DNA from 4 places in the Lysinibacillus sp. NPDC095746 genome. Region 1 is predicted to be linked to each of the others. Evidence: riboswitches for the same ligand, from Rfam matches in the RefSeq annotation. Region 1 holds a riboswitch; each other region holds the start of a gene.

The links. A riboswitch is a leader RNA that binds a small molecule or an ion and turns the genes downstream of it on or off. The one in region 1 is predicted to bind thiamine pyrophosphate.
Region 2: it holds a riboswitch for thiamine pyrophosphate, as region 1 does, so the genes downstream of both, thiT (energy-coupled thiamine transporter ThiT) here and thiC (phosphomethylpyrimidine synthase ThiC) in region 1, are expected to answer to the same signal.
Region 3: it holds a riboswitch for thiamine pyrophosphate, as region 1 does, so the genes downstream of both, tenI (thiazole tautomerase TenI) here and thiC (phosphomethylpyrimidine synthase ThiC) in region 1, are expected to answer to the same signal.
Region 4: it holds a riboswitch for thiamine pyrophosphate, as region 1 does, so the genes downstream of both, thiM (hydroxyethylthiazole kinase) here and thiC (phosphomethylpyrimidine synthase ThiC) in region 1, are expected to answer to the same signal.

Annotation. Positions count from the first base shown of each region.
Region 1 covers NZ_JBIWGL010000020.1:20,384-26,438, forward strand. Annotated here, with positions in the region: gene ACIQ7N_RS15535 (catalase) at 1-787, shown strand, start outside; gene thiC (phosphomethylpyrimidine synthase ThiC) at 976-2,754, opposite strand; TPP riboswitch at 2,886-3,000, opposite strand; gene ACIQ7N_RS15545 (AEC family transporter) at 3,311-4,240, opposite strand; gene ACIQ7N_RS15550 (S-layer protein) at 4,633-6,055, shown strand, end outside.
Region 2 covers NZ_JBIWGL010000017.1:78,241-84,295, reverse strand. Annotated here, with positions in the region: gene ACIQ7N_RS14030 (polyphosphate kinase 2 family protein) at 1-335, opposite strand, end outside; gene ACIQ7N_RS14025 (hypothetical protein) at 536-1,249, shown strand; gene map (type I methionyl aminopeptidase) at 1,276-2,031, opposite strand; gene ACIQ7N_RS14015 (DUF3221 domain-containing protein) at 2,800-3,165, opposite strand; gene ACIQ7N_RS14010 (hypothetical protein) at 3,496-3,858, opposite strand; gene thiT (energy-coupled thiamine transporter ThiT) at 4,003-4,563, opposite strand; TPP riboswitch at 4,696-4,804, opposite strand; gene ACIQ7N_RS14000 (magnetosome magnetite crystal formation protein family) at 4,926-5,261, shown strand; gene ACIQ7N_RS13995 (AAA family ATPase) at 5,475-6,055, opposite strand, start outside.
Region 3 covers NZ_JBIWGL010000016.1:13,669-19,723, reverse strand. Annotated here, with positions in the region: gene ACIQ7N_RS13050 (DNA topoisomerase III) at 1-2,145, shown strand, start outside; gene ACIQ7N_RS13045 (hypothetical protein) at 2,383-2,553, shown strand; gene ACIQ7N_RS13040 (GNAT family N-acetyltransferase) at 2,940-3,491, opposite strand; gene ACIQ7N_RS13035 (TetR/AcrR family transcriptional regulator) at 3,497-4,129, opposite strand; TPP riboswitch at 5,111-5,218, shown strand; gene tenI (thiazole tautomerase TenI) at 5,218-5,937, shown strand; gene thiO (glycine oxidase ThiO) at 5,938-6,055, shown strand, end outside.
Region 4 covers NZ_JBIWGL010000015.1:49,847-55,901, reverse strand. Annotated here, with positions in the region: gene thiI (tRNA uracil 4-sulfurtransferase ThiI) at 1-751, shown strand, start outside; gene ACIQ7N_RS12690 (alpha/beta-type small acid-soluble spore protein) at 902-1,114, shown strand; gene thiE (thiamine phosphate synthase) at 1,295-1,927, opposite strand; gene thiD (bifunctional hydroxymethylpyrimidine kinase/phosphomethylpyrimidine kinase) at 1,917-2,741, opposite strand; gene thiM (hydroxyethylthiazole kinase) at 2,741-3,496, opposite strand; TPP riboswitch at 3,586-3,684, opposite strand; gene mbcS (acyl-CoA synthetase MbcS) at 3,910-5,499, shown strand; gene sppA (signal peptide peptidase SppA) at 5,790-6,055, shown strand, end outside.

The DNA.
Region 1 (6,055 bases):
CGATCGCGAATCTTCACAACGCGATCTATATGAAGCTATTGAAAAAGGCGATTTCCCTAAATGGAAAATGTACATTCAAGTAATGACAGAAGAACAAGCTCGAGAGTTACCATATAACCCATTTGATTTAACGAAAGTATGGTATAAAAAAGACTTCCCATTAATTCCTGTGGGTGAATTCGAGTTAAACAAAAATGCGGACAACTACTTTGCGGAAGTTGAGCAAGCTGCATTTGCACCATCTAACATTATCCCTGGTATTAGCTTCTCGCCAGACAAAATGTTACAAGCTCGTATTTTTGCGTATGCAGACGCACAACGCTACCGTTTAGGTGTGAACCACTACATGCTTCCTGTAAACGCACCAAAATGCCCGTTCCGTTCATTCCACCGCGACGGCGCTATGCGTTTCGATGGCAACCTTGGTTCAACTTTAAGCTACGAACCAAATAGCTATGGTGAATGGGAGCATAATTTAGACTATAAAGAGCCTGAATTACGTATTGACGGTAATGCTGGTATCCACGACTTCCGTGAAGACGACAATAACTACTTCGAGCAGCCGGGTAAATTGTTCCGCCTAATGACTGCCGAAGAGCAACAACGCCTATTCGAAAATACTGCTAATGATATGGCATCAGTTGAAGAGTTCATCAAACGCCGTCATATCCTTCACTGCTATTTAGCTGATCCAGCATATGGCGAAGGTGTAGCAAAAGCTATGGGCCTTTCATTAGAAGGTATGGATCTTTCAAATCCATACGAAAAACAACCAACAAACGTTTAATTTTCTATTATTATTGATATCCAATCCAACTTTTTACTCCATGTGAAGGACAACTTCACATGGAGCTTTTTTGTATTAATGATAGAACGAGGACTCATCACCATAATGTGTGGTAATCGCTTTTCTGAGGGTGTCCGATGAGACTAATAAGGCTTGTGCCTAATTTTGACACAAGCCTGCTTTACTAATTATTGATAAATTTGACTGCCTGCCTGTTTAAATTCCTCTGCTTTCTCCTTCATACCTTTGTGGATTGCTTCAGTCGTATTTAAGTCATTCTCTTTTGCATAATTACGAATATCCTGTGAGATTCTCATACTACAAAACTTAGGTCCACACATTGAACAAAAGTGCGCAGTTTTTGCCCCTTCTGCAGGCAATGTTTCATCATGGTATTCAACTGCACGCTCTGGATCTAACGAAAGATTGAATTGATCGCGCCAGCGGAATTCAAATCGTGCTTTAGATAGCGCATCGTCACGCTGCTGTGCTCCCGGATGCCCTTTCGCTAAATCGGCAGCATGTGCAGCAATTTTATACGTAATAACCCCTACACGAACATCGTCACGATTTGGTAGGCCGAGATGCTCTTTTGGCGTCACGTAACAGAGCATTGCCGTACCATACCACCCTATCATTGCAGCACCAATAGCCGATGTAATATGGTCGTAACCAGGGGCAATATCTGTTGTCAACGGTCCTAAAGTATAGAAAGGAGCTTCCTTACACACCTCTAACTGTTTATCCATATTTTCTTTAATAAGATGCATTGGTACATGCCCTGGTCCTTCTACCATCACCTGTACATCATGCTCCCAGGCAATTTGCGTTAATTCCCCTAGCGTTTCTAGCTCCGCAAATTGAGCCTCATCATTTGCATCTGCAATAGAACCAGGACGTAAACCATCACCTAAAGAGAAGGCAACATCATAGGTTTTCATAATTTCGCAGATTTCTTCAAAATGAGTATATAAGAAGCTCTCTTGATGGTGATATAAACACCACTGCGCCATAATCGAGCCTCCTCGAGACACTATGCCTGTTACACGATTAGCTGTTAATGGCACATAGCGTAGTAATACCCCTGCATGAATCGTGAAGTAATCAACACCTTGCTCAGCCTGTTCGATTAACGTGTCACGATACACCTCCCACGTTAAATCCTCTGCCACTCCATTTACTTTTTCTAGCGCTTGATAAATCGGCACCGTTCCCACTGGCACCGCGGCGTTACGAATAATCCATTCACGTGTCGTATGAATATGCTTACCGGTAGATAAATCCATAATGTTATCAGCACCCCAGCGTGTAGCCCACGTCATTTTTTCTACCTCTTCTGCAATAGAGGATGACACCGCTGAATTTCCAATATTGGCGTTTATTTTTACGTGGAAGTTACGTCCAATAATCATCGGCTCTGCCTCAGGGTGATTAATATTAGATGGCAAAATAGCACGTCCTGCCGCGATCTCTGAGCGCACAAATTCTGGGTCCATATTTTCCCGTATCGCTACAAATTCCATTTCTGGAGTAATAATTCCCATTCGTGCATAGTGAAGCTGCGTTACATTTTTACCTTTCTTCGCACGCAAAGGCTTTCTAGATAAATTCGGAAAAGCATTTTCATTCATTCGTGGATCATCAGCTTTGCGGAATCCATTATCTTCTGGCTTGATAGTACGCCCTTCGTATTCTTCAACGTCACCTCGTTCTTTGATCCATGCACTACGTAAAGCTGGTAATCCTTTCGTAATATCCACCTTATACGCAGGATCAGTGTACGGGCCGCTCGTATCATAAACACGTACTGGTGCATTTTCCTCCTCCCCAAAGCTTCCTGTCGTTGGACTTAGAGCAATTTCACGCATTGGCACTAAAATATCTGGTCGAGAACCTTCTACGTAAACTTTTTTACTTCCTTCAAAACTAGACATAATTGTAATATTCTTGTCGCTAACTGTTGTCATAACTACTTCGCTCCCTTTTATATTTTTACAAGGACCGAATCTAGCTCACCCCAATAAAGACAAAAGCCGAATCCAAAAAATTTTGGATCCGGCTAAGAATGTAAAGGTATAGTTATTGCAAATACACCGAGTGCAATAATGGTTAACTTTCCCACGCTGGTATGAGCCAGATCAGGTCCAAAGGGTCAAGAAACCTCTATGCGTTTCCCTCTCAGCCTGACTCATCAGACTCCCCTAGTTAATGCTATTAAGTTTGATGCTAGTGTAGCAGATATTGTTAAGAGATGGAAGCTTCATTTGTTTTTTTTGCTTATCATCATAACGTGTGGTTGATTTCCGTTCCGGCTGGGCGCTTTCCTGGGGGCGTCCGATGAGCCGCTTCGCTTCGCTGCAGGGTCTCATCTGTGACGCTAATCCCCAAGGAGTCGCCCAGCCTCCACTCCAATCAACTTATATCTTGTTTTAACAAATATAAATCACTAGCTTTTAATTCAGAAAAAAAGCTCCTAACTCCTGAAAAGCTTTCCACCCTATCTTTTTATATGGCACCCAACTGTTAGGTAAACAGCAGTTCCGCTACATAAATCACGATCGTCACTGTAATACAGCTCACAATCGTTGAAAATAAAACTGTTTGTGCAGCAGTTGCCGATTCTACGTCATATTCTAATGCAAGACTAGAACTATTTCGCGATGTCGGGAACGAACTAGCTATAAAAAGTGATTGTGCCACGACACCATCAAGACCAAGCGCAAAAATGATTAGCAATGCCGCGGCTGGCCCTATGACTAGTCGTGTAAAACAGCTAATGACTACTATCTTATTGAACATGGATTTGATTTCAAGTTGCGATAGTTGTGCCCCTAAAGTTATTAATGCTACAGCGATAAAGCCATCCGCCACATGGTCTATCGGAATTCTTACAAACTGTGGAATAGTGATAGTAAAATAGTTCATTGCAACACCAATAATAAGTGCATGAATAATGGGCATTTTGAGGAAGTCTTTCACAATAGACATGCCCGATTTTGTTGAAGAAATTAAATTGTACAAGCCGTAAGTATAGGTCGTCATATTTTGAAATATAACGAGAATGACCTGAATCGCTACGCCAATCGGCTGAGTCACAAAAATCATTTGTGCAACTGGAATTCCATAGTTACCCGAATTAATTAGGACAACACTATTTTTAAACACCGCAGCCTCTGTTTTTACTAAGCCTAGTCCCTTTGCAAGAAAATGACTAAGCACCATTTGGCTTCCGATAAAGAGTAGAATAAATAACGCAACTTCCCCAAGCACAGACAGCTCTATACTCGTTTCATATATATTCACAAAAACTGCTGCTGGCATGAAGCAATATGTAATAAGTTGAGATAACGCCTTTAAATTAAAGCGAAATTTCTTTTGTAAAACTGCACCAAGTACTAAAAGCACTAAAATTGGAGCCACAATTTTAAAAAAAATCATACCGAGATACATCATAGCTTGTCCCCCTTCCCTCTCCCATAGTAGTGCTGTTTTTATGCTTGGTCAATGTACTTTAAAGCTAACTCGCCACTCATATCAAGGCATTTTTCCTAAATACAATAATCTAATACAGTATCTTTAACAAGATGGTAAAAGTTAGCTTTTAGAACGTTATAGCTCTTGAAATGAGCGTGATTTCCGCACCCAACTACCCAATTTCGTACAAAAAAAACTGGCACTCCACTTTCAATTCTCTGAAATAATTAAGGATTTTTAAAAACGAACGATAAAGAAAAGGGACTACATTTCATTTACGTATAATAAATAGTAAAATATACCCTTTATATACTAAAACAAAGAAATATATGATATATTATCCATTAAATACAATGATCGGAGAGACTAAAATGAAGAATAAAGTATTAACGACTTTTATGGCAACTGCTATTACAGCAACCCTAGTATCGCCAATGTCCACTGCAGATGCCGCTTCAAATAATTCATCTTTAAACCACTCAATTCAAATGAATGGGCAGGTAGCTGCAGCCAAAACAAAGGGGCAAACTGTTACCATTAACAACGTCACTAAAGAGAAAGTACTTACATCCAATGGCCAATTTAAAATTAGCCAGTCGCTAAAGCCCCTCTTTAACACATCGAATAAAACTGCATTGATGAATGCCGAAGCAACAATAGTAGTGAAAAATGGCGAAATTACGAGCGTTACAGAACTAACATTAACGAAAGCTGGCACTGATAAAAAGGCGGTATATTTTGATGGTGGTGACGCACAGATTGAAGGAAGTCTAACTGTAAATGCGGATTATGTAAAAGTTCAAAATGTAACGATTAAAGATAAGCTCATTGTAACGAATCGCGTGAAGAAGGCCATTACAATTGATGACGTTACTATCGGGGATACAATTACTTTTAAACCTTTATTAACTAGAAATATTAATTGGTTAAATGTCACTTTAAAAGATATTAAATCTCCAAATATTAACTTGGAGCGTACGAAAGTACATGTGACTTCTGACAAAGCTATTTCAAAAATCGATGTAGTTGGTAAAGTTACAGCATTTGAAGTTACGGCCAATGTTGATAAGCTTACAATCGATGTTGAGAAAGATTTTAGCCTTTACGGGGAAGGTAAAATTGAGCAAGTGATTGTCAAACATGGGGAAAAGGTGGCATTAGACTCAGGACATCTTATTAACAAGGTGCAGGTGGATGATAAAAAAGCCTCTGTAAAATTACCTGTGGCGAATAAAACTGAGCTAAGTAATTTAGTAGCTATACCCCCATACGTTACCGTATCTGTTAATGGAAACGACGTTTTAACAACTGAGAAATGGACAACGCAGGCTGAGCGTACAGCATTTGAATATGCCGTAAGTAGCGCAAGAGCAGTAGCTAATAATTCCAACGCCTCTCAGGAACAAATAAACAACGCGATTACACAATACCGGATTTCATTAACCGTTTATCAAGCTGCACAAAAGAACGGAACAAAATATGTTTACGGCGATAAGTCTTCATTACAATCGATGATTAATTCTATTCAGTATGTAACGGTTTCTTGGAATAATGGTAATGATGTAGCTTCTTATACGCCTTGGACGACGCAAAGTGAAAAGGATGCTCTTACCTATACCGTTTCATCCGCTCAGTATGTTGTAAATAATACCTATGCAACTCAGTCTGATATCACAAATTCTATTAGCAATTTAAACTACGCGATCACAGTTTATAAAAATGCACAAAAATATGGTACTCACCAAACTAGTGGAGATAGATCTGCCCTTTTATCGCTGATTAACTCTGTTCAGT
Region 2 (6,055 bases), on a different contig from region 1:
CCATACCATGAGCGATCAAAAATAGCGATTTGTCCATGCTGTGGCAACTTTCGCCAAAAACGTTGTAAATAATTATAGCGTAGTTCATGAGGCTGAGGTGCTGCAATTGGGTGCACGACATAGCCACGCGGATCAGCACGTTCAATGAGACGCTTAATAGCGCCACCCTTACCAGCAGCATCCATACCTTCAAACACTAGAATTAATCCAATTTTATTTTTTAATAAAAACTGTTGGGCATTTAACATTTCATATTGGAGTACTTTTAATTTCTTTTTATACATTTTCTTATCCAGTTTAACTGATAAATCTAGATCATTTAAATTTTGAGTCATTAAAACTTCACTCCTTACATTCGAATATTTTCATTGTACTAAAGAAGTATATGAATAACTATGTAAATGGTAAATTGTAGATATTTTTAACGAAACACGCGATACATTGTTGGAAATTTCCGTTATAATGAAAATATAATGTTCAGTCCTATACTTATTTGTCTTTTCCCTATACAATTTAACACGAAGGGAGAGAAACCATGCCTCGATTTTTTTTGATGACAATAACTTTTATTGTCTCACTCATCCTAACCTTTTCATCCTATTTTATGAAAATAAACGATCATTCTTTTTTAGAGATCTTAAATCGTTTTCCAGTAATATTTGCACCATTTAATGTTAGTTATATCATTTGGATTGTGGTTTACATGTTACTTGGTTATTGGTTAGTCATGAACCTAAAAAAGACATCTTTTAAACAGACTGTTCTCTTTAGTAGCATATGTATCATGCAGACGTTAGCAATTGTTGTTTGGCATCACGAACTATTTATCATGTCAATTATCAGTACGTTTGTTTTAGTACTGTATTTATTTAAGTTGTACAAAACGTACCCTCTTAGCAATAATTCACTAACAGGGCGTATACCCTTCTCGATTTATTTAGCATGGATTACATTTAGCCTAATGACAAATATAAGCTTCATGCTAACATCTTATCAATGGAATGGTCTTGGCCTTAGTGATCCACTTTGGGCAGTTATTTTACTGACCATTGGAGCAGCAATAGCGCTACATATTCGATTCCATTATTTTGATATTATCTACCCAAGTGTATTTATCTGGTCCTATATCGGGGTCGCATTACATAATGGTTTCGATGAGCTACTTGTGACAACTGCAGCCTTGTTTTTATGCGGAGTGCTACTTGTCGGTATATTATTTCTTAAAAAAAATCCTGCCTACCAAATATAAATTGGTTAGCAGGATTTTTAGCTTTTTTATTGTTCGTCTAGAGAAGTTAAAATAATTGGTTTGTCTTTAGTAACGATAATTGAATGCTCAATTTGAGCGACTAATGATTTGTCTGGCGTAATGAATGTCCAGCCATCACCAGATTCTACAATATGCTCCGCTTTCGCTGAGATAAATGGCTCGACTGCAAGCACCATGCCTTCTTTCATAATTGTTGAATCCCAAGCATCATAGTAGTTTAAAATATGATTTGGCTCATCATGTAAAGAACGACCTAAACCATGACCTGTTAAGTTCATAATCACTGTTAAATCATTGGCATATGCTTCACGCTCAACAGCTTTACCGATTTGGTTTAATTTTGATCCAGCTTTTACTTTTGTCATTGCACGATCGAAAGCACTTTTAGCTACGCGACATAGCTTTTCTTTATCCTCATAGCCCTCGCCAACTACAAATGAAATGCCCGTATCAGCAAAGTAGCCATTTAGTGAACCAGATACGTCTATATTTACGATATCTCCCTCGTTAATCACTCGTTTACCAGGAATACCATGTGCGACTTCCTCATTCACACTAATACATGTGTAGCCTGGGAAATCATACTCCCCTTTAGGTCCAGAAATTGCTCCTGCTTCAGCAAACATACGACCTGCAATTTCATCTAATTCAAGTGTTGTTACACCTGGTTTTGTAGCAGCCTTCATTGCCTCACGAATTTCAGCACAAATACGGCCGATTTTTTTAAATGCTTCAATCTCTTCTTGCGTTTTTACAATCATTTTTAACGTCCCTTTCATCTAATGTCTACAACTTAATATAACATAACTTTCTTTGCATAAAACGCTAAACGCTTTAAATATTATATGTCATCATAAATTGTAAAGTGCCGACATCTCCATAACGTGAGGTTGATTTCCGTTCCGGCTGAGCGCTTTGTTGCTGCCGCTCCGCTTTCGCACAGATAAAACATTTGCCGCTGACGCTTCGCTTTCGTGCAGATCAGAGCTTCCTAGGGGCGTCCGATGAGCCGCTTCACTCGCGATGCTCGCTGCAGGGTCTCATCTGTGACGCTAATCCCCGAGGAGTAGCCCATCCTCCACTCCAATCAACAAATATATAATGTATACTTTTCAACAAATGTCAGCCCTTGCTAGCTAAAAAACAAAGGCTGTTTTCTCAAAGATTGTTGCTTCTGGTTTGACTACCTTCTTCAACTAAAGCACCCCGTTAGCACAATAAGGAGACTTGTCAGATTTATGCTGTTACAACGATAAGACTTCAATTTTTATACACGATTTTATTCATCAAAGACGATGGTGCAACATTACTTCAAAACCTTTGCTATGACTGACTTTTAACAAAAGTGCATAAACCAACGCATAAACAATGTTCATAAGAAAAGCCACGAACGTTGATTTAACAACATTAGTGGCCGTTGAGTTCGTCTCCAAACTTTCATTTGGGAACGTTATTTAGATTTGTTTGGCATACTTTATAAATCTTTAATGAACTAAGATATTCTGAAGAATCATTATATAATTTTTTAGTTATTTTGATATTATTTCTACCTTTTCTAATCCACGTTGAGGGGGATTAGAATCTAGTTGGCTCCCGTCCCAATATACAATTACGTGGGTTCCCACTTCTAATTCTTCGTATTTACCAGGTTCAAAGCCATAATATGCTCCATCTTTTTCTTGAGCCATTTTTATTAATTCATCAGCTTTTTTGTTGGAAATATCTCCTTCACTAACATTTGATACAACTAATATTTGGTTCCACCCATTTTGATTTTCTTTTATATCCACAATAATGCCTTCTTGTTGTTCCAAAGAACTATTATTTTTATTCCCTTGCTGAGTGCATGCACTCAATATACAAACGAACAGAATAATAAATATTCCTTTTTTCAATTCATACACCTCCAGACTCAATAAAATTATTAGACGATTTCACTTGTTAAATCAACAAGCCATAAGCAATTAGATGGCCCGTTTGCGGAATAACTTAATACATTGTAATTTCAAATTAAAATTATGAATTAAACAACTTATTATCACGAAACACTTTGAAGTATAATATTAGTTCCCAAAGCGTCGTTTGGTCACATTTCTTAACTTAGCGTTGTAAATCCCCATAATTTTAAAGGTACTCCTTGTTGCACTAAACTGCCCCGTTAGCACAAGAAGCGATTGCTCTAATCGAACAATCACCTCTAATCTTACATATATGTATTGACAAAATTAAACACCATAATGAATCAACCAACTATCTTCTTTTATTGCTTCAGCTATTTTTTTCATCAATTCTTCAAGTTCTTCTGATTTGTACTCATCGTTTGCTTCACTAACCATATTTAAAAATTGTTTATGAGAACTCGACGGTATCAATGTTATTCCAAAATAGGCGAGGCTTTTATAAGGTCTATTTGTGTTATGTGCGAATGTTTCCAGATGATTCATTTTTTCACCAAAATCCTTAGACATAAGTTCATCAAAAAGGTCCCCATCTACACCTATGCAATTATATTTTTCAGGTTCATAACTAACATACTCTTTATTTTTTTCAATACATTCAACTATTCCAAACTCGTGAATATAAGCCAAATTAACACATCTCCTAAGTCTTCAGTTTCTCACTTTATTTTACAACATTTTCTTGTTAAACTATCCTGCCCGTTCGTTGAATAGCAACAATCGTTCGAAAACAGCCAAAACAAAAACCCTTCACTCATGTGAAGGGCATAATCATTATGATTTTCGTTGCATTAATTGAGGTGCTGCCGTAAATAGCAGAACACCGACAATCGCTGTTAAAATCGTTGCTGGTAGCATATATGTTCCATTATAGATGATTGAATAAATCCACGCATTTTGATCGCCTGCATACTCTGCGAAAAATACAGCGCCACCAATGGTATGTACTGCATAGCGTAAAAAACCTGCTAATACAGTTCCTAAAATAATATAAAGCGCCATTTTCTTTTTGTTTAAATTTTTTGCAGCCTCAAGCACCGGTCGACGTACAACGGCCGCTAAGCCCACTACTGTAAAGGCAACACCATAATCAAGTGTTCCTTGTAGCCAATGCACAATTGTAGCACCAAACATTGTTTGCATTACACCAATGAGTAAACCGGTTGTCATGCCTGGAATAAGGCCCCAGCGGAATGCTATTAAAATTATTGGTACCATCACTAGACTAACAGAGCCGCCTTGTGCCCATACTTTAAAGGAAACCTGATCGAGCACAAGGCCAATCGCTGCGAATATTGCAATCTCCACAAGCATTAACAGTTTTTTATTGTCCATAAATATTCTCTCCTTTGTTCCGATGTAGGATACAAGAGCAGGAATAGAAATCAATCAATTGGCAAATATGTCCCTATCCGGCATTAAAAAGATAAAAAACGATGCCAGGACAGAGCCTCACATCGTAAAAGTGTCGGTTTCTATCCACAATCCCTACGCAAGTGTTAACTTACAGGTTCGAAGAGTCAAGGCATTACGTGCCCAGTCTCAGCTGACATCATCAGCTCCCCTTGTGGTCGTACATCTTTATTTAATTGAACAATCCCATTGTACGCAAACACTGTTATGATTACAACCTCTTCCACATTTTTTTGAAACTTTAACGTTTTTCATGCGTAAATATTAAAAAAGGAGGTACTACTATGGAGAACCAAAAAATATTATCTGCCTTTAGTTATCTGAGTATTTTATTTGCACCCTTTATTGTGCCATTAGTTGTTTACTTTGTGACAAAAGATAGCGACGTAAAGAGGCACTCTATTCGAGCACTAATATCACATTTAATCCCAGTCGCATTCGGTATAATTTTCTTTGCTGTCTTTATTTTCTCAACTTTATCATTCAACACTAATTTTGATCTAAATTCAGATAGTAATAATTTTCTTATCATTTGGTTTGTTTCATTCGCAATTTATATTCTCGTTTCATTAGGAGTCGTTATTTGGAATATTATTCAAGCTGTTCGGGTGGTCCGATAAGTTTCATCTTAACCTCTCCTTGAACACATAGTACTTAAGGAGCTGTTATTTTGTGAAAGTATCTAAAGTTGTTAAAACCGCTGTAAAATTAGCACCTATCGTTATCCCCATTGTCAAAAAAGTAATCGCTGCAAAAAAAGGAACAAATCCTAACGTAACTAAAAAAAAATAACAACAAGGCGTATTTCCAACAAATAGAAATACGCCTCTTTGTTATTTCACTTCAAAATATGTTTGACTATGACCGTTCATTGCTTTTTCAACATGCAACACTGCAGGCATTGTAGCTTTTAACTCCGCAACATGAGAAATGACTCCAATCATCCGTCCGGAATCTTGTAAATCAATAAGCGTATCAATCGCCTTATTTAATGCTTCTTCATCGAGAGAACCGAAGCCCTCATCAATAAACATCGTTTCAATACGGATATTACCTTGAAAGCTTTGAATGACATCTGCCATCCCAAGGGCAAGACTTAAAGACGCATTAAACTTTTCTCCCCCTGATAATGTTTTGACATCTCGTAATTGATCTGTATAAGCATCATACACATCGAGTCCTAGCCCACTTTGCTTGGCATGCTTTTCTAAACGATCTGAACGTCGTAGCTCAAATTGACCGTTGGATAAATGATAAAGTCGAACATTTGCCGCCTCTGTAATTTTATCTAAATAATTGATTTGAATATAACGCTCAAAAGACAGCTTTTTCACATTCTGTCCATTTAACATTGCATAGAGCTCCTTTACTCGCCCCGCTTCTTTCTCAAGTAAATGAATCTCCTGTTCGGTCT
Region 3 (6,055 bases), on a different contig from region 1:
CAGGCTGCAAAATTAGCTGCCCCCTTTTCTTTTACAAAAAAACCGGGTTATTTCGAAGTTAAGCCAAACACCTACTTTCCAGCTGGAGCACTTATCACATGGGCGATTGGACATCTATGTGAACTGAAAGCCCCGGAAGAATATAATTCTACATGGAAAAAATGGACATTAGAAACATTACCTATTATTCCAGATCGATTTGAATATAAAGTGACTAAGTCAAAGTATAAACAATTCAATGTAATTAAAAGTTTAGTAAAAAGATCAGACACTGAAGAAATCATTATTGGTGGTGATGCTGGGCGTGAAGGTGAATTGATTATCCGTACCATTTTAAGAGTATGCGGTGTTAATAAACCGATGAAACGTCTATGGATATCATCTTTAACAGAAAACGCTGTAAAAAATGGGTTTGCTAATTTACTACCAGAAGAGAAGACACGCGATATTTATTTTGAAGCACTAAGTCGTTCATGTGCAGACTGGCTAATTGGTATTAATACATCCAGATTATACACGGTACTCCTCAAAAGAAATGGCGTGAAAGATGTATTTTCAATTGGTCGTGTACAAACACCTACACTTGCACTAATAGTAAAAAGAGAGCATGAAATTGCAAATTTTAAATCAGAACCATTTTGGGAAGTAGAAACAGAGTTTGATTTCGATGGAAAATTGTTAAAAGCAAAATGGCATAAAGATAACATTTCAAGAGTTCAAGAGGAACGACAAGCTATTGCGATTGCTAATTTCTGTCTCAATAAAAATGTAGAAATTAATAGTATTAAAAGAGAAACAAAGGAATATGCTCCCCCATTGTTATTCAACTTATCTGCATTACAAGCTACAGCAAACAAAGCTTATAAATTGTCACCACAAAACACGCTGGATATTTTACAAAAACTTTATTTAAAGGGTGTTGTTTCCTATCCAAGATCTGATTCACAATTTTTAACGAATGAAGAAGCCAAAACACTACCAAAGATACTAGAGCATTTAAGTAAAATTGATAAATACAAAGGTCTTCTTCCGCCACCGACAAGTTCAATTATGAATAATAAAAGATATGTGAATGAAAAAAAAGTAACCGATCACCATGCAATTATTGTTACTGAGCAAATACCAGACGTAGCAAAGCTAAGTCCAGAAGAAGAAAAAATATATGATTTAATTGCAAGACAAGTCATTGCAGCACATTACAACAATGCCATATTTTCTTACACAACGATTCATTCACTTGTTGATAAACGTGCAGAGTTCATCTCTAAGGGCAAAGTGCTAATAGAAGAAGGTTGGCGTAAGGTTATTTATCATTCTAAAGATAACTCACCTACAGACAAAGATGAACTGCTCCCCCTATTACATGAAAATGAGCAAGGTATCGTTGCGAAAGCGAACGTAAAAAAAGGTGAAACCCAGCCACCAAATCGTTTTTCTGAAGGAAATTTGATTACCGTAATGAAAACAGCGGGTAAACATTTAGAAGATGCGGAATTAGAAAAGGTCCTATCGAAAACGGAAGGATTAGGTACTGAAGCTACACGCGCTGGAATTATTGGTACATTAAAAGATCGAAACTATATCGAAGTTAAGAAAAACCAAGTCTTCGCAACGGCTAAAGGAATGTTACTCATTGAGGCACTTGGTGAAAGTATCTTAACGTCCCCTTCCATGACAGCCAAATGGGAGCAACGACTATCTGAAATAGGTGAAGGCAACGCTTCTCCTAAAGCATTTATAGAACAAGTAAAAAAGCTTGCTGACAAATTGATTTCAGATGCTAACAAACGTGAAAAGGAATGGGCATTTAATCAAAATGCAGTCGATAAAATCACTGCAAATAATCCGTATACTAAAAAATATAATAAAAGAAAAACAGTTGTTGGGAAATGTATTCTTTGCGAAGGATCAATCATAGATCATGGCACTTTTTACGGTTGTTCAAATTATAAAACAGCAAATTGTAAATTCTCGGTTTCAAAGAAACTTTTAAGAAAAACTATTTCACAATCGAATATGAAAAAACTCTTGGCAGCTGGTGAAACAGACTTGATAAAAGGATTTAAAAAGGGCGAAAAAACTTTTAATGCCCACCTTATTTGGGATAAAAAAGAGCGTAAGATTAATTTTAAATTTCCACAATAACTTATTGAAAATCGTTTGTATAAATTAAAAATAAAGATTAGTCTATGCCTTGATAGGCAAAAAGAAAGAGCATGTTTTAAAAAAGGAATAATCAAAACATGCTTTTTCTATATTTTATTGTCATTCTATAAAAAGTTTGATCATTTCTATGATCGCGAACGAAAGAACCCGCCGAAGTGACGGAAGAATCGGTCAGAGCGACGGATGGAACTATCGAAACGACGGAAAGAATCGCGAATGACTGAAGAACCCGCCGAAGTGACGGAAGAATGGCCAGAGCGACGGATGGAACGGACGAAACGACGGAAAGAATCGCGAACGACGGAAGAACGCGCTGAAGTGACGGAAGAATCGGCAGAGCGACGGATGAAACCATTGAAACGACGGAAAGAATATTTCCCCCATTAAAGCCGCCCTTCAATGAGAAACATGCCAAGGACAATCCCTCAGCCAATTTTCAGTGCTTCTTTGGAAAAACCTCCACTAATCGGGAACCATTTTAGAGATTCAGGCGTAAATCGAGCAATTGGAATTGCTGTGAATGATGAAATACAGTAGCTGAATTAAAACAATGTATTGCATTGGCTCTCACTTACCATACTCGAAAGCATCTACCAATGCTCGGGATATAAAGAATAAACATTCAAACATTTTTCGGTGAAATATAGTAATGTCTATATTTTTTAGCAAAGCCTCACTCACTACTTATCATAATGTTTTTATAGCAACTTTAGACCTTTTGTTGTTTCAACGTTACTCCATTCCTGTTCCTCTATTTTACGGTGGAATAATTTTCACACATTCTTCACTTGTTTCTCAAAGTATTCATTTTGCAAAATACCCATATGAACGATGTCATACCATGTACCATCTCTAAATAGACTTTGTCTACTGCTTCCTTCCTGAATAAACCCTATCTTGTTGTACAAACTAATAGCTTTATCATTAAATGAAAATACTTTTAGGTAAACTCGATGGAGATTCATTTCGTAAAAAGCATAATCCAGTAGTAATTTCAATCCCTCTGAACCATATCCTTTTCCCCAATATTCCTTTTCACCGATGTCAATAATACATTCAGCATTTCTATTTTTATAATCAATGTTGATTAATGAAACAATACCAATTGGTGATTCCTTTCCTTTTTCAACCATAATATAGCTTTTCCCTGCATGAGTGCCCAAAATAACATGATCTACAAAATCTTTCGTTTCTTCCATCGGATAAACATCTAAAGATGGGTTCGTGGAATGCATAACTTCCACATCATTTCTCCATTTGTGATATAGTTCTGTATCTTCCTTGGTCATTTTTCTTAGTTTCACCCTAGATGATTCAAATAACATAATATTCACTCCTCGTATGTTTCGGATTTTGGATTGATTAATTTTTCTAAAGAGAACAGTAAGACGGATAATTGATCCTTTACTTTTGTTTGTTCATGTCCCAGTTGAAATGTGTCCAACATTAAACCGTTAATAAATGATAGGATATACCTCGCAATTGAATCAGTAGATTGTTGAGGTCTAAATTCTCCTTTTCGCATTCCTTCTTTCAATACTTCTTCTATTGCTTCAGTAGTTCGATTATAGCGTTCAGAAATGTAAGGGAAATTATCTTTATTATTTACGTATTTATATGATAAAAAGAATTCCGCCTTTGCAAAGAGCAATGTTTGGTCAATTGCCTCAATATAAATTTGCTGTTCTTCAATCCAGTTTTTTAATTGTGGCCAAAGTAGGCCTTCATTAGATGGCACAAAATATTGAATGTCTTTCTGGTCATCATATTTTAAAACTTCGATAAAAACATGATTAATATTATCGAAATAACTATACAATGCACCTCTGGATATTCCAGCTTCGTCCATAATATCTTGCATAGTAGTGCGTACAAAACCTTTCTCGATAAACACCTTCTTAGCCGCTTCTATCAGTTCTTTCTCTCGTTCTTTTTTATATTCTTCACTAACTTTTGGAGCCATAAGCCACCTCCTTAATGAGTGACAAAACGCACATAAAAAACTATACACCGTTGTCGTTTATATTTTAGATTATACCGACACTAGTGTATAGTTTCAACCTTTTATATTCATAACATGGGCGATGTCTTAAAAAAATTCATATTCTACTATATAAGAATGTGATGAGTCAGCATTTAAGAAAGCAATCCGACTAAGTATTTCACAAGCAGAAGAAAAGAAAATAGAACTTGGTATTCAACAATTAGCAGCTTGTATAATCGAAATGTATAAGAAAACTAAAGATTATCCGATATCATTTAAGCCTTATCTTTAAAAGAGCGGATAGGATAGACTGACACTCTTAATATTTAGAGAAATACCCCGTAGATGTTAGATATAATAACTACTACGGGGTGTTTTTTACGAGTTCTATACTACTTTCAATCAATTTCATGGCACCATGACTTTTTCCATCTGAATGAAAATGAATTCGAAATATTAATATTTGAGACTGCTAGAAATCTATATAGTTGCCAAGTATTCGTTATATCTTTTATTAATTCTCTCCGTAACAGATAAACCAATTTCAGCTAATTTTGCCGGTATAGTTTCAAAGCATTTTAAACAATCCTGTTTTTTATTTTGCTCAATTAAAAATTCTAACAGTAGAAACATATACTGTTCATTGAATTCATCTAGCTCTAGCAACTTTTGTAAGCAATTATATTTCAAAAGAGAATTAACAAAATTTGTACTTACAACATACTCTTCAAGCGCACAATACTCTTTGCTTTAAGCGGAGTCTTATTTGAATAGCCCATGAATATTCTTCCCCCATAGCAATTTAGTTATTGCTGAATTGACGTCTCATATTGATTCTCCCGTTCTGTAAATTCATTTTTCCCCCAGCCAAATAAATGGCACCCCTAGTAATCTATTCATAATGATTGACATCTTCATGAATAGTGCTAATATTGGAAATAAATTAAATAAAATAAATAACTTATCCGCTAGGGGTGCCTTTGTAAAGGCTGAGATTGAAGTGTGACTTCGGGACTCTATGAACCTGACCTGGTTAATGCCAGCGTAGGGAAGTGGTATATGGAAATTTGTCCTTTTCATCTCCAGCCACTTTCTTTACCGAAAAGAAAGTGGCTTTTTTGCATCCTACATTTGGAAGGCGGGTAAGTCTTAAAGAGGTGACCCCCATTACTCTATTATCAAAAGCGATTCATGTCATTTCTAATGGAAAAATGCCAATGGAACAACTAAGTGAAATTTTAGCAGACATCCATCCATATGCCGACGCTATCCATTTGCGTGAAAAACAAATGAAGGCAAAAGAATTATATGAAGCAGTCAACCTGCTTTCCCGAGTTGGCGTTCCGTTATCCAAAATAATCATTAATGACCGGGTAGACGTTGCCGTTATTACAGGTGTGGAAGGAGTCCAACTAGCCTATCATAGTTTGAATGCATCTATGATTAAAGCCAACTTTCCTCAATTGACGGTTGGCTGTTCCATTCACTCGGTCGAAGAAGGAAAAAAGGTTCAACGCTTGGGAGCCGACTATGTGATATATGGTCATATTTTTTCTACCCAATCAAAGCCAGGATTGGAACCAAGGGGTTTAGAGGAATTAAAAAAGCTTACTGGTTCACTAGATATTCCTGTTATTGCAATCGGCGGTATTGCTCCTGAAAATACTAAACAGGTAATAAACAGCGGAGCCGACGGTATTGCTGTGATGTCAGGCGTTTTAAACGCCGATGATCCTCTATCTGCAATAAAAAGCTATCAAAAAGAAGTTAAAATGGAGATGTGTTGAGTGAAAAATACATTTGATGTTGCCATTATCGGGGGAGGAATTAATGGCTCTTCCATTGCCTATCAACTTTCTAAACTAGGAAAAAAAGTCGTCATTCTTGAAAAAGGAACTTTGGCCA
Region 4 (6,055 bases), on a different contig from region 1:
AGAGGTGCGCCATGATGCAACATATATGATGGCACAAGTTATTCCGGGTGCAGGTGGAATGCCTGTAGGTTCGAATGGTAAATCTTTATTAATGCTTTCTGGTGGAATAGATAGTCCTGTTGCAGGTTATTTAATGATGAAACGTGGAGTGCGCTTAGAAGCGATACACTTCTTTAGTCCACCTTATACAAGCCAAAATTCATTAGAAAAAGTAAAGGTGCTGGCTAATGAATTAACGAAATTTGGCGCTAGTATACGTTTACATGTGATTCCTTTCACTGAAATCCAAGTTCTTATTAAAGAAAAAGTACCTTCTAATGTATCGATGACAACCACTCGTCGTATGATGCTAAAAGTTGCTGACAAAGTACGAGAAGAAATTGGTGCATTAGCAATTGTTACAGGTGAAAGTCTTGGACAGGTAGCGAGTCAAACTCTTGAAAGTCTAACAGCTATTAATGCCGTAACTAACACACCGATTTTACGTCCATTAATCTCATCAGATAAATTAGAAATTATCGATATTGCAGAGAAAATAGGCACATACGAAACGTCAATTCAGCCATTTGAAGACTGCTGTACAATTTTTACTCCAGCAAGTCCAAAAACAAAGCCGAAGCTTGAAAAGGTTGAGCATTACGAAAGCTTCTCGGATTTTGATGAGCTAATCGAACGAGCAGTGAAAAATCGTGAAGTCTATATTTTCCCGAAAAAAGAGCAAGAAGCCGATAAATTTGCAGATCTTCTATAGAAGAAACTTGCAATTTCCTAAGCGAACGAGCCGACTCAAAAATCTTGAGTCGGCTTTTTGTTTATTTCCTTCGTGGCACAATTTACCTAAAAAATTTTTGTATTAAAAATCTAATATCGCACATTCTATATTCACAAGGAGGTGAGAGACATGACTTCAAATCGCAGTTCAAACAAGCTTGCTGTACCTGGTGTAGAGCACGCACTTGATCAAATGAAATACGAAATTGCACAAGAATTTGGTGTTCAATTAGGAGCTGACGCTTCAGCTCGTGCTAACGGTTCCGTTGGCGGTGAAATCACTAAACGTCTTGTACAAATGGCAGAATCACAATTAAAAGGTATGCCAAACAACAACCTATAATTGCATAATCGCAATTATAAAATTAAAACCAGTGACCGTAAAAGGCACTGGTTTTAGTTTGTTTAAATTTATTAATTTTTATCCCGTATGAATGGGCGTAATTTATCTATATCTAAAGAGAAGCGTCAGGCCCTCCCATTGTAAAAATCCGCTTGGAAAAGCTAAAGATCCCCACTACCTTTATCCTACAAATGATTTCAATGTAGAGACTGTATTTGCAATATCCTCACTTTGGCAAATTGCAGAAATAACTGCGATTCCATCAGCACCTGCTTTAAATACTATAGGAGCATTCGAACAGTTTATGCCTCCAATTGCAACGATAGGGAGATCCGGATATTGCATCCGAGCTTGTTGTAAAAAATTCGTTCCACTAGGTGGATTGGCGTCACTTTTAGAAGTGGTTGAAAAAATCGGACCAATTCCTACATAATCAGCACCATATTGTAGAGCAGTTTGTAATTCAGCTTGTGAATGAACAGAAACGCCTAAAATCATGTTGCCAATTTTATTACGCACCATCGACACAGGAAAGTCCTCTTGCCCAATATGAACACCGTCTGCTCTAAGCTTTATAGCCAGCTCGACATCATCGTTGACGATAAACGGAACATGATATTGTTGACAGAGCTTTTGACATTCACGAGCAAAATCTTCATAAGCTTGCCCAGTTAGTGTTTTTGGTCCTTTTTCACGAAATTGGAACATCGTTATTCCTGATTGCAGAGCTTTCTCTAAAACGTTTAATGGCTTGTGTTTGAAAACATTACTTGTACCCATTATAAAATATAGCTGTAGATCGTCACGTTTCATGAATGATCACCTCGCAGGAATTCTTCAAGTTTTGATAAGCAAAATGATTTGTAGGACCATGTCCATTACCAATAGATAAATCATGAGTTATTGCTAATTGAATAAATTTTTTAGCCTCCTCAATCGCATCTTCTAAAGATAGTCCGTGACCAAGAAAAGCAGTTAATGCAGCGGAAAACGTACAGCCTGTACCATGCGTGTTTTTCGTTGCAATACGAGTGGACTGCATGGAAAATGACCGGCCATCTTGGAAAAATACATAATCAGTAGCATAACGTTTATCCTCTAAATGACCGCCTTTAATAATGACGCATTGAATGCCCATCTGTAATAAGACGTTAGCTGCTTCTTTAATATCTGTTAAAGAAGTGATTTTCCTTCCAGAAAGGGTTTCTGCCTCTGGAATGTTCGGTGTGACCACTGTTGCTATAGGAAGCAAATAACTGCGTAATGCCTCAATTGCTTCTTGCTGTAATAAGCTTTCGCCACCTTTAGCAATCATGACAGGATCTACTATAAGCGGACAATTTATTGCAGTTAAAATCCGTGCAATTGATTGAATAATTTCCGAGGAAAACAGCATTCCAGTTTTAATAGCACTTATTGAAAAATCCTCGATAAGCGCTTGAAGTTGTTTTTCGACAAAACTAACTTCAATTGGTAAGACATCCGATACCCCGAGTGTATTCTGGGCGGTTAAAGCTGTAATAACAGACGTTCCAAACACCTTTAATTCCTGGAAAGTTTTTAAATCAGCCTGTATCCCTGCGCCGCCACCACTATCAGAACCAGCAATTGTCGTGACAATATGCATCATTGTTCACCACCCTTGGAGAGGCGGTGTAGTTCGTTCAATACTGCAATTTGAAAATCGCCAATAGATGAAGTGGAAGAAGCAGCTTGCTCTGCTACTTTTTTATAAAGCGATAATGTTTCTATTAATTGGTCAAATGGCTTATTTCCTACAAGGTAGGAAGCACAACAAATGGCACTCAATAAGCAACCTGTTCCAGTGACTTCTGTCATTTGTGAATTTCCACCTGTAATCCATTGCTGATGTTCGCCATCAGTAATAAAATCCTTTTCACCGGTCACAATAACAATACAATTGTAAAGCTGAGCTACTTTTTGTGCCTCAACTTCTAAAGAAATTGAACCACTACCACTATCTACGCCTTTTTGTTGCCATTCTATATCGGCTATTGCTGCAAGCTCTCCGACATTACAACGAATAGCAGCAAAATTTATTTCCTTGAGTAATTGTTGTACCGTTTGTTTCCGGTAAGTTGTTGCACCTGCAGCAACAGGATCTAAAACAACGGGAATGCCAAGAGCATTTGCTTTTTTTCCTGCAAGTAACATTGATTCTTTCATTCGCTCATTAAGGGTACCGATATTTATTAATAAGCCTGAGGCAATTGCGACCATTTCTTCAACTTCACGACTGTCATCTGCCATAACTGGTGAAGCGCCTATAGCTAATAAGCCATTTGCTTGGAAATTAGCTACAACATAATTAGTAATGCAATGAATTAATGGATTTTGTTTACGGATAGTATGAAATAACATTTTTAGTCCTCCTTGTTGGATGGACGTAAGCGTGCAAAAAAGGCTCTTTTTCGTGTAGAAAAAAACACGCAAAAGAGCCTTTCATCAGTAAATAGATGTGAATTGCTCCCTACGTCAGTATTAACTAACAGGTTCAAAGGGTCAGGTTTTACCTTCTCAACTCTAATTGAGTCCCCCTGCAATCATGCTTTTAGTTGACCAAAATGTACCATATTATTCATTCGTGTTCAATAGGTTATTTTTTCTTCGCGAAAACAGCACTAATGCTATGTCGAAATTGATAGTACCAATACGTGACTGATGCCATATAGCAGAGCATGATAGTTGTCACGACTTTAATGAATTGGAGTGAATTCCATTGAAAATGATAAAAATTGAGTTTTATAATGAGCGTACAAAAGGGGGCATTTGCCATGAAAAGAGAAGATTTAATCGCACCAGAATGGTATAACATTTCAGATGAAATTGAAAAATATGCACAGGATTCTACTAAAAATGCATTATTAGTTTATAACGAAAATGAGGAAATTCAATACTTAACATATCGAGCTTTACTTGAAAAGGCAAACCAGGCAGCACATGTATTTACATCTCAAGGTTTAAAAAAAGGTGACGTTATTTTGGTCATGGTGCCAAGATCAGTTGAAGCGTATATCGTTTATATTGCAGCCTTAAAGGCAGGTTTAACGATTATACCTAGCTCAGAAATGCTAAGAACTAAGGATATTGAATACCGAATCAATCATGCCAATGCAAAAGGCGTTGTTGCATTTGAACCTTATATTGAACAATTCGATAATGTTGGAAATTTACAAGAAATACAGCAGTTTGTCATTGGTCGTGCACAGGAACCTTGGCAGCCATTGCTTGAAAAAATGCAAAATCAACCGACGACTTACATAAGTTCTACACCGACTAAGAGTACAGACATTGCATTTTTAGCTTATACGAGTGGTACAACCGGCAATCCAAAGGCAGCGGTTCATACACATAGCTGGGGTTATGCGCATTTACGAACTACTGCACCAAATTGGTTAGGTGTACAAGAAGGTGACATTGTTTGGGCTACCGCAGCACCAGGTTGGCAAAAATGGATATGGAGTCCGTTCCTTGCTACTTTAGGAAGTGGTGCGACAGCATTTGTTTACAAAGGTCACTTCGATGCGGCAACCTACCTTTCATTGCTTGAGAAATTCAATATTAATATTCTGTGTTGCACACCGACCGAATACAGATTTATGGCAGGACTTGAAAATTTGCAAGACTTCAATTTAAGTACGATACGTCAGGCTGTGTCAGCCGGTGAACCTTTAAATAGTGAAGTGATAAAAGTATTTTCCGACGTCTTTAATGTACAAGTACGTGATGGTTATGGACAAACAGAGAATACATTACTTGTTGGAACAATGGTAGGGATGGAGGCTAGAATGGGCTCGATGGGCAGACCTACTCCAGGTAATACGGTTGAAATTATTAATGATTTTGGAAATCCTACTGTAATTGGAGAAGTAGGAGATATTGCTGTGCATTGTGAATCACCCGCGTTATTTAAGAAATATTTAAACGATCCAGAACGTACAAATTTACAATTTAGGGGCGAATGGTATATTACAGGAGATCGTGCATATAAAGATGAAGATGGCTATTTTTGGTTTGAAGGACGTGGAGATGATGTCATTATTTCGTCTGGGTATACGATAGGTCCATTTGAGGTAGAAGATGCGTTATTGAAGCATCCAGCAGTAAAAGAAACAGCCGTAGTTGCGAGTCCGGATGAAATTCGTGGAAATCTCGTGAAGGCATTTGTAGTGCTGACTGATGGAGTAGTGGGTGATGAAACGCTTATAAAAAAACTACAAAGCCATGTAAAAACTTTAACAGCTCCTTATAAATATCCTCGTGCTATTGAGTTTGTTACTGAGCTACCAAAGACTACATCAGGCAAAATTCGCCGTGTCGAATTACGTGAGCAAGAAAAAATCCAATATAGTAATCATCGTTAATTTCCTAGGAAATAATGTCGAAAATCAAAGTTCCTGCTTTTTTTATGAACTTTGATTTTTTTTTAATAGAAGATAATGTAGTATAGGTTGAATAAGCTGGATTGGTTAAATTTATTGCATAGTATTGGTTGGTTACTAAAAAATGGTATTTGTAAAACGTGTAATTAGTTTATAAGTGGATTGGAATGGTTAAAAGTATACCCCATGTTATGGTGCTAAACATATTATTGCAATAAGAATGAAACAAATTTGGATATCAATCGTATAACGTTATGAGGAGGCGGAAAGATATGAATGGTAAAAGGTGGACCGCTTTAATAATTGCAGGTGTATTATTATTGTTTTCATTAGGGATCAACACAATTTTTGCAATTTTTAAATCGAATTTCTTTAGTAATTTTGATAGCTTGGTGGCGGGAAACGATTTAACTTTGATGGAAGAAGTTAAAGAAAGCGGCGAAATGGATAAACGTATTGCATACTTAAAGGTTGACGGTACGATTCAAGATGTTGGCTCAAGTACGTTTTGGGAACCAGTTTCTTATGATCATCAATT